DNA from 2 places in the Paenibacillus sp. ACRSA genome. Region 2 is predicted to be linked to the other one. Evidence: riboswitches for the same ligand, from Rfam matches in the RefSeq annotation. Region 2 holds a riboswitch; the other holds the start of a gene.
The links. A riboswitch is a leader RNA that binds a small molecule or an ion and turns the genes downstream of it on or off. The one in region 2 is predicted to bind S-adenosylmethionine.
Positions count from the first base shown of each region.

Region 1: it holds a riboswitch for S-adenosylmethionine, as region 2 does, so the genes downstream of both, MH215_RS23580 (methionine ABC transporter ATP-binding protein) here and metA (homoserine O-acetyltransferase MetA) in region 2, are expected to answer to the same signal.

Region 1 covers NZ_JAKRNP010000011.1:10,127-16,237, reverse strand. Annotated here, with positions in the region: gene MH215_RS23590 (COX15/CtaA family protein) at 1-240, shown strand, start outside; gene MH215_RS23585 (Cthe_2314 family HEPN domain-containing protein) at 459-1,199, shown strand; SAM riboswitch class I at 1,340-1,482, shown strand; gene MH215_RS23580 (methionine ABC transporter ATP-binding protein) at 1,608-2,645, shown strand; gene MH215_RS23575 (methionine ABC transporter permease) at 2,647-3,306, shown strand; gene MH215_RS23570 (MetQ/NlpA family ABC transporter substrate-binding protein) at 3,390-4,226, shown strand; gene MH215_RS23565 (DUF2167 domain-containing protein) at 4,387-5,388, opposite strand; gene MH215_RS23560 (DUF2167 domain-containing protein) at 5,702-6,111, opposite strand, start outside.
Region 2 covers NZ_JAKRNP010000006.1:96,919-103,029, reverse strand. Annotated here, with positions in the region: gene MH215_RS18220 (MOSC domain-containing protein) at 1-18, shown strand, start outside; gene MH215_RS18215 (ROK family protein) at 82-960, shown strand; gene MH215_RS18210 (HRDC domain-containing protein) at 1,151-2,152, shown strand; gene corA (magnesium/cobalt transporter CorA) at 2,243-3,178, opposite strand; SAM riboswitch class I at 3,631-3,755, shown strand; gene metA (homoserine O-acetyltransferase MetA) at 3,955-4,872, shown strand; gene MH215_RS18195 (aminotransferase class I/II-fold pyridoxal phosphate-dependent enzyme) at 4,898-6,085, shown strand; gene MH215_RS18190 (trans-sulfuration enzyme family protein) at 6,078-6,111, shown strand, end outside.

The sequences.
Region 1 (6,111 bases), on a different contig from region 2:
CATTATGCATATCGCAAACACCCGGATAACACCGAACTTCGAAGATTAGGTGTTATCGCTGTAGTGCTCATCCTGCTCCAAGTTTTCATTGGATTCGTGATGATGCTTACGATGGGGCGCCCAGAAGTATACATGTTCGTTGCACTTGCTCATATGTTGGATATTGCCATATTGTTCGGAGTTCTAACGTACATGAGTTTCCTTGTATACAAGCTGCATCGTCCAGTTAATCGTTTCTAAATCAAGTATACAGATTCAAGATATCGGAAGTGATATTACGACAACATACAGAGTCTGCCTTTCAATGATGTAGATCATTGGAGAGGTGGACTTTGTTTGATGTTAGGCATGACAGGGCAACCTAAGCGAAGCAGCATTCATGCATTTACTCTGATCCCGATTTTGTTTAACATGATTAAGCATCCCATGATCAGCAGAATGCAAAGAGGAGGCTGTATATGCTGCGAACGTTGCTAGGCGAACCGCCGCGCCAAAATGAGGGTATTTTGGAGGAAGCTATTGATTCAATGGTGGAGACTTTGGATTTACTGCAACGACAACTGGAGAAGAACCAAGACCCAACGCATGATTATCGCAAGTTATATGTTTGGACGCAGGGGTTAATTTCTTCGTTGGATGAACTGGAGCAGAGTTGCTTTGCAGCATCTCATTTTCGGAAAAAGGTAAAAGCAGGTTCTACAGAAGACATGACCAGTGAAGAAAAGGCGGAATACGCCCGGTATGTTTATTTTTACAAGGATGGATTCATTCGTTGCTTTGCCATTTTGGACAAGACAGGAACGGTGCTGAATGAATTGTTTCAGCTCAATACAACCAAAGTAAAAACGCATTTCTCTTATTTTACCGTGTTACGACAGTTTGGATATGCGAAGATGCATTCGGAACTAGCTGTGAAGTTGATTGAGATTAAGGATGTATACCGAGAGCCCATGAGCAAATTACGCAAACGCAGAAACATGGAGATTCATTACATGAATTCTGAGATGCAAGATGATTTGTGGCAACTGCATCAGACGTTGCAGGGGAAAGTGAAGCTGGAGGACTTGGATCAGCATCTAAATGAATTGCGTCAAGGATTAGATATGGTGTGTACTACTTTGAAGGCGTCTTATGGATACATTAATAAAATGTGGGTTCAACAAGGTTTTAGAGAGCGCACTAACGGTGTAAAATCATAATATTTACCTTTGACAAATCGGAATACTTGCATTATACTGAGTTCCTAATAGGACATTAAATGTAATATGTTTCAACATGAATTATCTGAACAGTATAACTGCGGAATTACACGAACTTATACAAACTTACAATATCATATTTCTTATCGAGAGCGGCGGAGGGACAGGCCCGATGAAGCCCGGCAACCGATTTATAACGACAATGGCCAACGTGTCATTCTTTATAGATGTTAGGTGCTAATTCCTACAAAATGGCGTTAAGCGCGATTTTGGCAGATGAGAAGGTATATTCTTTCAAGCGAAGAACCCTTTCAGTTTCTGCAAAGGGTTCTTTTTTTATTGCATGAATGGGAGTTTTCCTCTCTTTCGGGTAAAGATAGGTGTAGGCAGTGGGAAGGAGAGTATTACTTGATTGAATTAAAGGGACTAACCAAAACATATGGTAGAGGCGCAAAGGCTACGACTGCGCTTGCGGATCTGAATCTGAATGTACGCAAAGGCGAGATCTTCGGAGTCATTGGGCATTCAGGTGCAGGTAAAAGTACATTGATTCGATGTATAAATCTACTGGAGCGACCTACTGAAGGTGAAGTGTGGGTTAATGGAGTTAACTTGACCAGTCTGAGCAAGTCGGAATTGCAGCAGCAACGAGGTAAGATCGGCATGATCTTTCAGCATTTCAACCTACTCTCATCTGCTACGGTCTACGACAATGTTGCATTTCCACTGAAGTTGGTTAATACGCCCAGAGCGGAGATTGACCGTAAGGTAAAGGAAATGCTCACCTTGGTCGGACTTGAACAGCATAGTAACAAGTATCCTGCACAATTGTCAGGAGGACAGAAGCAACGGGTCGGCATTGCACGTGCACTCGCCAGTGATCCAGATGTCCTGCTCTGTGATGAAGCGACGTCTGCTCTTGATCCACAGACAACAAGTTCTATTCTTAAGCTTCTGCTGGATATTAACCAGAAGTATGAATTAACGATTGTGCTGATTACTCATGAGATGCATGTGATCCAGAGTATCTGTGATCAGGTTGCAGTTATTCATCAGGGCGGCATCGTTGAACAGGGCCCAGTTACGAAAGTATTCCTCAAGCCGCAGCATGCCATCACACGAGATTTCATGCAGCAAGGTCAGGCGACTGATTTATTGTTACTCGAAGAGGAAGGTCTGGCAAGCTCAGAGAACAGCCGTAAGAATGGCGAGCAATCTCATTTGGTGAAGATTTCGTTCTTGGGGCAGAAGACGTATGAAGCTATTCTGTCACGCACCGTTCGCAAAACCGGCGTTGATTTCGCGATTCTGCAAGGAACAATCTCTACGATCAAACAAGTCCCTTATGGACAGCTTATCGTTCGTTTTGAGGGAGATCCTGCTGCAATTAGCTCAACTACCCGTGAATTAGTCGAGCAGGGACTTGATGTGGAGGTGCTTCGTTAATATGGATTTTTCAACTGTACATTGGGAAGAGGTCGGCAAAGCGTCTATTGAGACACTGCAGATTCTTCTTGTATCAGGTCTGTTTACTGTAATTATCGGCTTACCATTAGGTGTGCTACTCTTCATGACGGCAAGATCCCAATCGGCAAAATCAATTCTTGTTTACTCGATTCTGTCTGTTATTGTAAATATTTTGCGATCTGTTCCATTCATCATTCTAATTGTTGCTCTACTTCCCGTTACTCGCGCCCTCGTTGGGACGGCTACAGGTGTACTGGGGACAATCCCACCACTTGTCATTGCAGCAGCACCTTACTTCGCGAGGATTGTGGAGACGACTTTGCGTGAGGTAGATCGTGGTGTTATAGAAGCTGCACAAGCGATGGGCGCCTCTACAGGGCAGATTGTAAGACGTGTTCTGCTACCAGAGGCGCTGCCCGGTTTGCTTGCAGGTATAACCATTACCATTGTTACGTTGGTTTCCTATACGGCGATGGCAGGTATGGTTGGTGGTGGTGGCCTTGGAACACTGGCGATCAACTATGGTTACTATCGTTATCAGACAGAAGTCATGCTTGTCGCGGTAGTATTGATTGTAATTTTAGTACAGGTACTTCAGATGTTTGGAGATCGTCTAGTTAAATTGTTCACCAGGAAATAACACATAGACAGCATGACTCGCTCTTATCAATTTGGATAAGGATGCTGCATGCAAAAAAAATTATTGGAGAAGGGGTTTTACACATGAAAAAATGGTCATTTGCTCTACTAAGTATTATGCTGATTGCAGTATTAGCAGCATGCGGAAACAACAAGGATGCAGATAGCGGTGCAGACAATTCTGCTGGCGCACCACGTACCGTTGAACTGAAAGTGGGAGCATCCCCTACACCTCATGCTGAAATTCTAGAAAGTATCAAGCCTGAGCTTGAAGCAGCAGGCATTCGTTTGCAAGTTGTAACATTTAATGATTACGTTCAACCGAATCAACAACTGGCTGACAAACAATTGGACGCTAACTTCTTCCAACACCAACCTTATCTAGATGCAGAAAATGCAGCACGTGGCTTTAACCTCGTTACTGTAACTCCTGTACACGTTGAGCCTTTTGGTGGTTACTCCAAAAAGATCAAATCACTGGATGAATTGAAAGACGGCGCAAAAGTTGCAATCCCGAATGATCCATCTAATGGTGGCCGTGCATTGTTGTTGCTTGCAAAAGAAGGTCTGATTACGCTTAAAGACAACACAAACATCTCGTCAACACTGCAAGACATTACTGAAAATCCGAAAAACTTGGAGATCATTGAGTTGGATGCAGCGATGATGCCTCGTCAACTGGATGAAGCAGATCTGGTATTCATTAATGCAAACTATGCACTGGAAGCGAATCTGAATCCAGAAAAAGATGCTCTTCTAATCGAGGATCTGCAAGGTAACCCTTACGCTAACATTCTTGTAGCTCGTGAAGATAACAAAGACGCAGATGCTATCAAGAAACTGGCAGAAGCTCTGAATTCCGAAGCAGTAAAAACATTCATCAAAGAGCGTTACCAAGGTGCAGTTGAACCTGCATTTTAAGGGATAACTTAACGAACGAAACATAAAGAGTCGAGCACGTATATCATTTGATGTTGAATGATATTATTGAGTGCCGTATCGATATAAAACAGAAAGGCCCTACACCTTATAAACAAGGGTGTAGGGCTTTTGCTTGTGATTCATTAGTGTGGGTAGAGCGTTAGCGCTTATTTGGGTCATTCTCTGAATAATCGGGAGTGGATGAATGGGTGTGTTCAATGGATTCCTGCCCAGCGGTATGCTGTTGATACGCCTGTTCAGCAGGGGAAAGAGAGTTCTCATCCGTTGGATGTTCACCATCATTTTTTTTGCGTCTAGTCAGCTTATTACGTAGCCATCCGAATGCACCAACGACTAGAGCGACGATCACAAACCATCCTTTTTTGAGCAACAATAACAATCCTACTTTTTTGGCAACAGCAACTCCTGCACCACCAAGGATCAGGCTGGTAAGACCGAGTTCTGATTTTTTGTCGATAGAAGCATCAAATTCCTCATACTTGTTCCCCGTAGTGACGGTAAGATTGGAGAGAACACTGTCCTCAAACTGTCTTCGGTTTTCCTCGAAGTTAGCACTGTCGGTAACTAGAATAACTCCGATATAGCCTTCACGTGTCAGTACATTCACATTGTAATTAACGAGTGCTTCCTGCTGAGCATCCTTCAGACCAATGGAGTACAGCAGATGGTGTTTGGAACTATCATACGTCGGTTCAATGTCCCACCCAGTAATAAATAATTGGTTATCAGGAGTGGTTCTCTCATTCTGTTCGTCTGTACCTCGTTTGTAACTGTCTAGGAGCTCTTCAGCATCGAGATTGTCCTTGTCACTATCGTCAATATGTCCAGGGTCGTTGTACTCGAAGATCACGTACCAGTTCGAATTCTCGCCGGCTCCATAGATACTACCGATCTCTGTCCCGTTCGGGAAGGATTCAGTATCTTCCATGAAACGTTGCGTGTTGGCTGCATCTAAAAAGGTAAGTCCTTCAACCAGTTTTAGGGAGGCTTTGTTGTCGAGAACGACATCGCGTGGTCCGTCTAACCATTGATAATCTTCGATGGTGCTGTCACTTTCTGCTGAGGCTATGATGGAGAAGGGGGCTTGTAATGTAAATACCAGCAGTATTGCGATAAGGGATGCTACACATTTTTTCATCATTACTATAAGTCCTTTCAGAGGTGCCATGTAATGCTTATATTTACATGATCATATGTATTGTGTCATTACTTTCACAGAAAGAAACGACTTATAGACATTACCATAGGCACCCTTAACAGACAAGGTATATATGGTTATTTAGGGGGTATTTTACTTCTTAAGACCTAATTGATATCAAAGTAAAGGCTGGGAATATAAGTATTTAGTCTGAGGTTTACACTTTTTTGCAAATAAGATGATTTTGAGTTGGGGGTAGCACAAAGACCATGTACCCCAAATGAGAGATGTAAGCTTTTGTTGCTAATAGCTGTATTTATTTATTAGATGACTGCTCAGATTGGCGGTAATGTGATAACTCATTCTGATCGGCATGCTGTTGTTCATCTGCTTCTTGTAGAATCATTCGCTCGGAAGGAGAGAGCTTTTCCTCATCTCCTTTTGATCTTTTAAACCTAATCCAAACAATCAGTCCAACCACAACAAACAAAATTACTGGCCATCCTTTCTTGAGAAAAAGCAATAAGTTGTTCGTTGGACTGCCTGTATAACCGATACCGCCCCAAATTAAACTTTTGAGTCCGATCGTTGAGGTTTTGTCTGTCGAGGCATCATATTCTTCATAGGTATATCCTGCATTGATACTCAATTGGTTAAGTACAGTTTCCTCGAATATCTTGTTGTTCTGTTGGAAGTTAACCAGATCTGTAACCAAAATAGCAGATA
Region 2 (6,111 bases):
GCCGAGTCGTTGGATTGAACAAGTAGAGTGATCGATAACAGAATGGAATTCCTTTTATATTAATTGAGGAGTGTGACGAACATGACGATCTTAGGCGCAATTGAAGCTGGAGGCACGAAGTTTGTATGTGGTATTGGAAATGAAAAGGGAGAAGTGTTGGAACGAGCTAGCTTCCCTACTACAACCCCCGAAGAAACGATGACACAAGTCATTGCTTTCTTTGAAGGCAAAAATATTGAAGCACTAGGTGTGGGTTCTTTTGGTCCAATCGATCCGATTGAAGGTAGTCCAACGTACGGATACATTACAACTACACCCAAACCGCATTGGGGGCAATATAACCTTATTGGCAAATTGAAGGAACATTATGATGTGCCAATGACGTTTGATACCGATGTCAATGGAGCTGCACTTGGTGAAGCGACTTGGGGCGCAGCCAAAGGCTTAGACAGTTGCTTGTATATTACGGTGGGTACAGGAATTGGTGCAGGTGCTGTAGTTTCTGGTCAAATGGTGCATGGATTGTCTCATCCAGAGATGGGACACATCATCGTACGTAGACATCCGGAAGATACCTTTGAAGGCTTCTGCCCTTATCATAGCGATTGCCTAGAAGGGCTTGCTGCGGGTCCAGCGATTAACAAACGATGGGAACAACCAGCTTATGAGTTATCATCGGATCACAAAGCGTGGGAGATCGAAGCCCATTACTTGGCGCACGCACTAATGAACTATGTTCTGATTCTCTCCCCACAGAAAATTGTGATGGGCGGCGGTGTGATGAAGCAGGAACAGCTCTTCCCGCTGGTACGCAAAAAATTACAGGAATTGCTTAACGGCTATGTACAGCATCCAGCACTTCAGGCCGATATTGATCAATATGTGGTTTCACCGGGTCTTGGAGATAATGCAGGACTGTGCGGTTCCTTGGCGCTTGCGAAGCTTGCGCTAGATAAGTAAGGTATACCGCATGAAATGATTGACGAATTTTTCCAATATGGTATGATATGAGCAACAGCATAGCACGGTTTGTTGAGGAAGCACCTCTCTTGCATTCATTTTGCAGGAGAGGTGTTTTTTTGTGCCTTTTTAAGGTGGCGAAGGGAAGCCTTACAAGCGTGTGGCTGAAACTCGAAGGAGGGAATGACCAATGGAAGTCATTTTTATGAACAGATTAGCAAGATTTACAGATCAGAATGAAGAGCTTGCACAAGTGTGGATTGGCGAAGAAGAAGGAGCATGGCATCTGGGTTGGAGTTTGTATGAGGAAGGGGATCGAGAGGATACGGTTTGGTATGAGGGCAGTTCGTGGGAAGAACTCATGCATATTTATCGTCATCAACTAGCACTACAGATGAGTGAAGGGTTCCGACCGTTACTACAAGGTTTATTTCATGAGATTGAAGATTTGCGATCACGAAATTATGGTGGACAACGGCTTCAATGTTATAGCGAGTTATATGCCAATGAAACATTGTACGCAGATTTATGCACATGGCGTAGAAAGAGAGCCGCTTCTGACCGAAAGGCACCTTATTTTATTGCAACGAACCGTTTGCTTCGCATGATTAGTTCGTATGTGCCGCTGACGATGGATGAGCTGATGCAATTGCCAGGAGTTGGAGAGAGCAAGGCTACCGAGTATGGTCAGGCATGGCTGGAGCTAACGAACGGAGTGGAGCGTTCCACCGTATTTCCACTCGACTGGGTATACTCTGCATTGAAAGAAGAGGAGTATGAGAACTGGCTTTATCGACAGAAGGAACAAAAGTATAAGCAGGAACTAGATAAATTCAAGACACGCAAACAAGTACTGGAAGGCATGAAGGAAGGGCACACGTTAGAGGAAATTGTTCACCGTTCGGGATTGTCACGTCGAGAGTTAATCGAATTACTGGAGATCTTAGATCTAGAGGGTTATGATACGGATTGTCTTCTTGATGCAGAGCTTGCTATCATGCCTGAACAAGAACAAGAAGCCGTTTGGAGCGCCTATGAGGAACTAGGAGACACGTTTCTGAAGCCTGTGCTACATAAAGTATATGGGGAAGAGAAACCAGGTGGAGGTAGCCTAGAACAGGTATATGAGAAGCTTCGTATGATCCGGATTCGTTATCGTCGTCATATAGAGACAGAGCAGAACGTCAGTTAATGTGCGATTAGACCCAAAAAAGACGAGGCCATAACCCCAATAGGGAGGCTTCGTCTTCTATTCTCATTTATATGTTCATTCCGAGTCTAATCAAATCCAGTCTTTTTTGCGGAAAATGAAGAACATACTCAGGCCAAGTGTCACCATAAGTCCAATGACCACAAAGTATGAATACTTCCAGTGCAATTCTGGCATAAATTCGAAGTTCATCCCGTAGATACCGGTAATAACGGTCAAGGGCATGAATACTGTGGTGATGGCGGTAAACACACGCATGATCTCATTCGCTCGGTTAGCGATACTGGATTGATAAGCCTCACGTAAGTTGCCCATCAGATCCCGATAGGTTTCGAACGTCTCGGATATCTTTACCGCATTCTCATAAATATCACTGAAGTATTTTTGCAATTGATCATCAATGAGACGCAAGTCTTTTTTGTTAAGAGTATTAATGACCTCTTTTTGAGGACCAAGCACTTTTTTGAGCCATAGAATCTCACTACGAAGCCCGATTATTTCGTTAAGGTGAGATTTTTTGGTGTGCATTAGAATATCTTCCTCAAGCTTCTCGATCCGTGCCTCAATTCGATCACCGACAGTAAAGTAATTGTCGACAATTAAGTCAACCAGCAAGTATAACAGACGATCCGGAGTGCTGATTTCCTGTTCCCATAGAATAGGTTTTAAAGTTCGCAGCTCACTGACTTTCTGTTTGGTCACACTGATAATGAAATGTCTGCCCAAGAACAGGTTGACGGCACGTAAAAATATCTCTTCATCATCAAAACGAATGCTGTTAATGACAATAAAATAATGACTTTCATAAATTTCGATCTTCGGACGCTGTTCCTCGTCACTTAAGCAGTCTTCGACCGCCAGGTCATGCATCATAAATAGCGGCTGAAGCACGGCTAAATCATCCACATCTGCATCAATCCAGTAAAAGCCCTCCGCTGGTGGAGTCAGCGCTTGCTGAATGTCCTCCACTGGGATAAATACACCGTTGTTTACCAACCGGATTTTCATCGTTATCGACTCCTTCTGCACCCGCCGGGTTGGCGGATCTTCATCATTATGGGCGCAAAAAGAATAGATCAGCCGGTCGGCAGCGGAGCCTGGTGATCAGGTCTGCGTTCGCTCTATATGCAAACGGAAGTAACGTCCCGCTGCCGGCATGCTGATGTCAATTCTCTATGCTGTTTGTCGGAATTCGGCTGCCAGTCAGGCCTCGGGTCGCCATCCATTGATTATGTCACCTCTCACATAAGGGTTTACAACACCTGTTTAGTATACCGCTGGTCCAAGGTGCTTTCAAGCGCAAAAATGTGTCTATTTCGCGCCCTGAGGCAGTGTATGACAGGAGGTGAAAAACAGTTCCGAGATGTAGAAACTTAGGATGAACTGTAGCTTGACGTGAACGAATTAATGTTTTAAAGTAAACGGAAAGCAATTAAATTTCAAAAATTAAATACAGCGAAATCTTATCAAGAGTAGGTGGAGGGACTGGCCCGATGAAACCCGGCAACCGGCGGTATACCGCACGGTGCTAATTCTTGCAGCGACTATGTGCCCAAGAGGTACTGTTGTAACTGAGAGATGAGAGAGGCGCATATCTATTTACATATGACCTTTCTCGGAATCCGAGGAAGGTCTTTGTTATATGCCCCGACTTCTCAGCACTGATTTTCGCTAAGGAACTTGAGCCTGTCTCACGGCATTAGACATAGGATTCTATGCTTGTAGAGCAAGCTCATGGCAGCGTATGCTGCAATCTATTTATGCTCAAGGAGGAGTTTGACACCATGCCAATTAAAATACCGGACACTTTACCTGCGAAGGAAGTGCTTGCAGGAGAAAACATCTTTGTCATGGACGAGACATCCGCATATCAACAGGATATTCGTCCGCTTCGTATCGCTATATTAAACCTTATGCCAACGAAAGAAACGACCGAGACCCAGCTCTTACGTTTGGTTGGGAATACACCTATACAGGTTGACATCGTTCTGGTGCATCCGAAATCTCATACGTCTAAGAACACTTCCCAGGAGTACCTGGATGAATTCTACAAAACATTTGATGAAATCGAGCACCGCCGCTTCGATGGCATGATCATTACAGGTGCACCCGTAGAACAGATGGATTTCGAGGACGTGAACTATTGGAAGGAAATCCAGGAAATTTTCGAATGGACCAAAACCAATGTAACTTCAACCATGCATATATGTTGGGCCTCACAAGCAGGCTTATACCATCACTTCGGTGTTCCTAAAGTTTCGCTGGACGAAAAGTGCTTTGGCGTATTTCCACACACGATTAACAAATCTCACGTCCCACTTCTGCGTGGTTTCGATGAAGTGTTTAATGTTCCTCATTCACGTCACACTGAAGTGCGTCATGAAGATATTGAGAAGGACGAGCGTCTTGAAATTTTGGCTGAATCTGAGGATGCAGGTATTTTCCTAGTTGCAACCAAAGACGGTAAACAGATTTTCGTTACCGGACATGCTGAGTACGATCCGTTATCCCTCAAGTGGGAATATGATCGCGATGCAGCCAAAGGATTAAATGTAGCGCTACCTAAAAATTATTTCCCGAAAGATGATCCTTCTCGTGTTCCTCCAGCGACATGGCGGGCGCATGCTAACTTATTATTCTCTAATTGGCTCAATTACTATGTGTATCAAGAAACACCTTACGATATTGGCCCGCAAATTTAATCGAGATAACAGGGGGATTTCTGCAATGGAAGATAACAAGTTGAAAATCGAAAGCCGCTTAGCTCAAATTGGTTCTATTAATGAACCTGTAACAGGTGCGATTAACTTTCCAATCTATCAAGCAACAGCGTTTCGTCATCCGAAGCTTGGACAGAGCACGGGATTTGACTATATTCGCACAACGAATCCAACACGTAAAGTGTTGGAGGAGGCAGCAGCAGCACTGGAGTCTGGTGATGCAGGTTTTGCCTGTAGCTCAGGCATGGCAGCACTGCAAACGATTTTCGCATTGTTTAGTCAAGGAGACCATCTGATTGTATCTCTCGATCTGTATGGGGGCACATATCGTCTGCTTGAACGTATTCTATCTCGTTTTGGTGTAACAGCAAGCTATGTAGATACCAATGATCTGGTTGCATTAGAGAAAGTTCTCCAGCCGAATACCAAAGCGGTCTTTATTGAGACACCAACCAACCCGCTGATGATGATAACAGATGTCGAAGCGGTAAGCACATGGGCGAATAGCCATAACCTGTTGACTATCGTGGACAATACGTTGTTGACTCCATTCTTCCAACGGCCAATCGAGCTGGGAGCGGATATCGTTATTCATAGTGCAACGAAGTACCTTGGTGGACATAACGATGTACTTGCTGGATTGATTGTGACCAAAGGAGAGGAACTGTCAGCAGAGATGGCGTTCTTACACAACTCTATTGGAGCAGTGTTATCTCCAACAGATTCCTACCAGTTGATGAAGGGTATGAAAACATTGGCTCTTCGGATGGAGCGCCATGAATATAACGCATTGACAATCGCTAAATATCTTTTGGAGCACCCAGCTGTTGGTGAAGTCTATCACCCTGGATTGACGGATCATCCTGGATATGAGGTGCAGAACAAGCAATCCAGCGGTAACACGGGGATCTTCTCTTTCAAAGTGAAGGATGCTCGTTACGTAGAGCCATTGCTGCGTCATATTAAACTCATCGCATTTGCTGAAAGCTTAGGCGGCGTTGAATCATTAATGACATATCCAGCAGTTCAAACTCATGCCGATATTCCGATTGAAATCCGTGACGCTGTCGGTGTGGATGATCGTTTGTTGCGCTTCTCCGTTGGTATTGAGCACGCAGAGGATCTTATCGCAGATCTGGCGAATGCCCTAGCAGCAGCAAAACTCGAAATTGAAGGAGGAGCACATCATGAGTGAACAGAACAAAAATTCCGGTTCTTCTG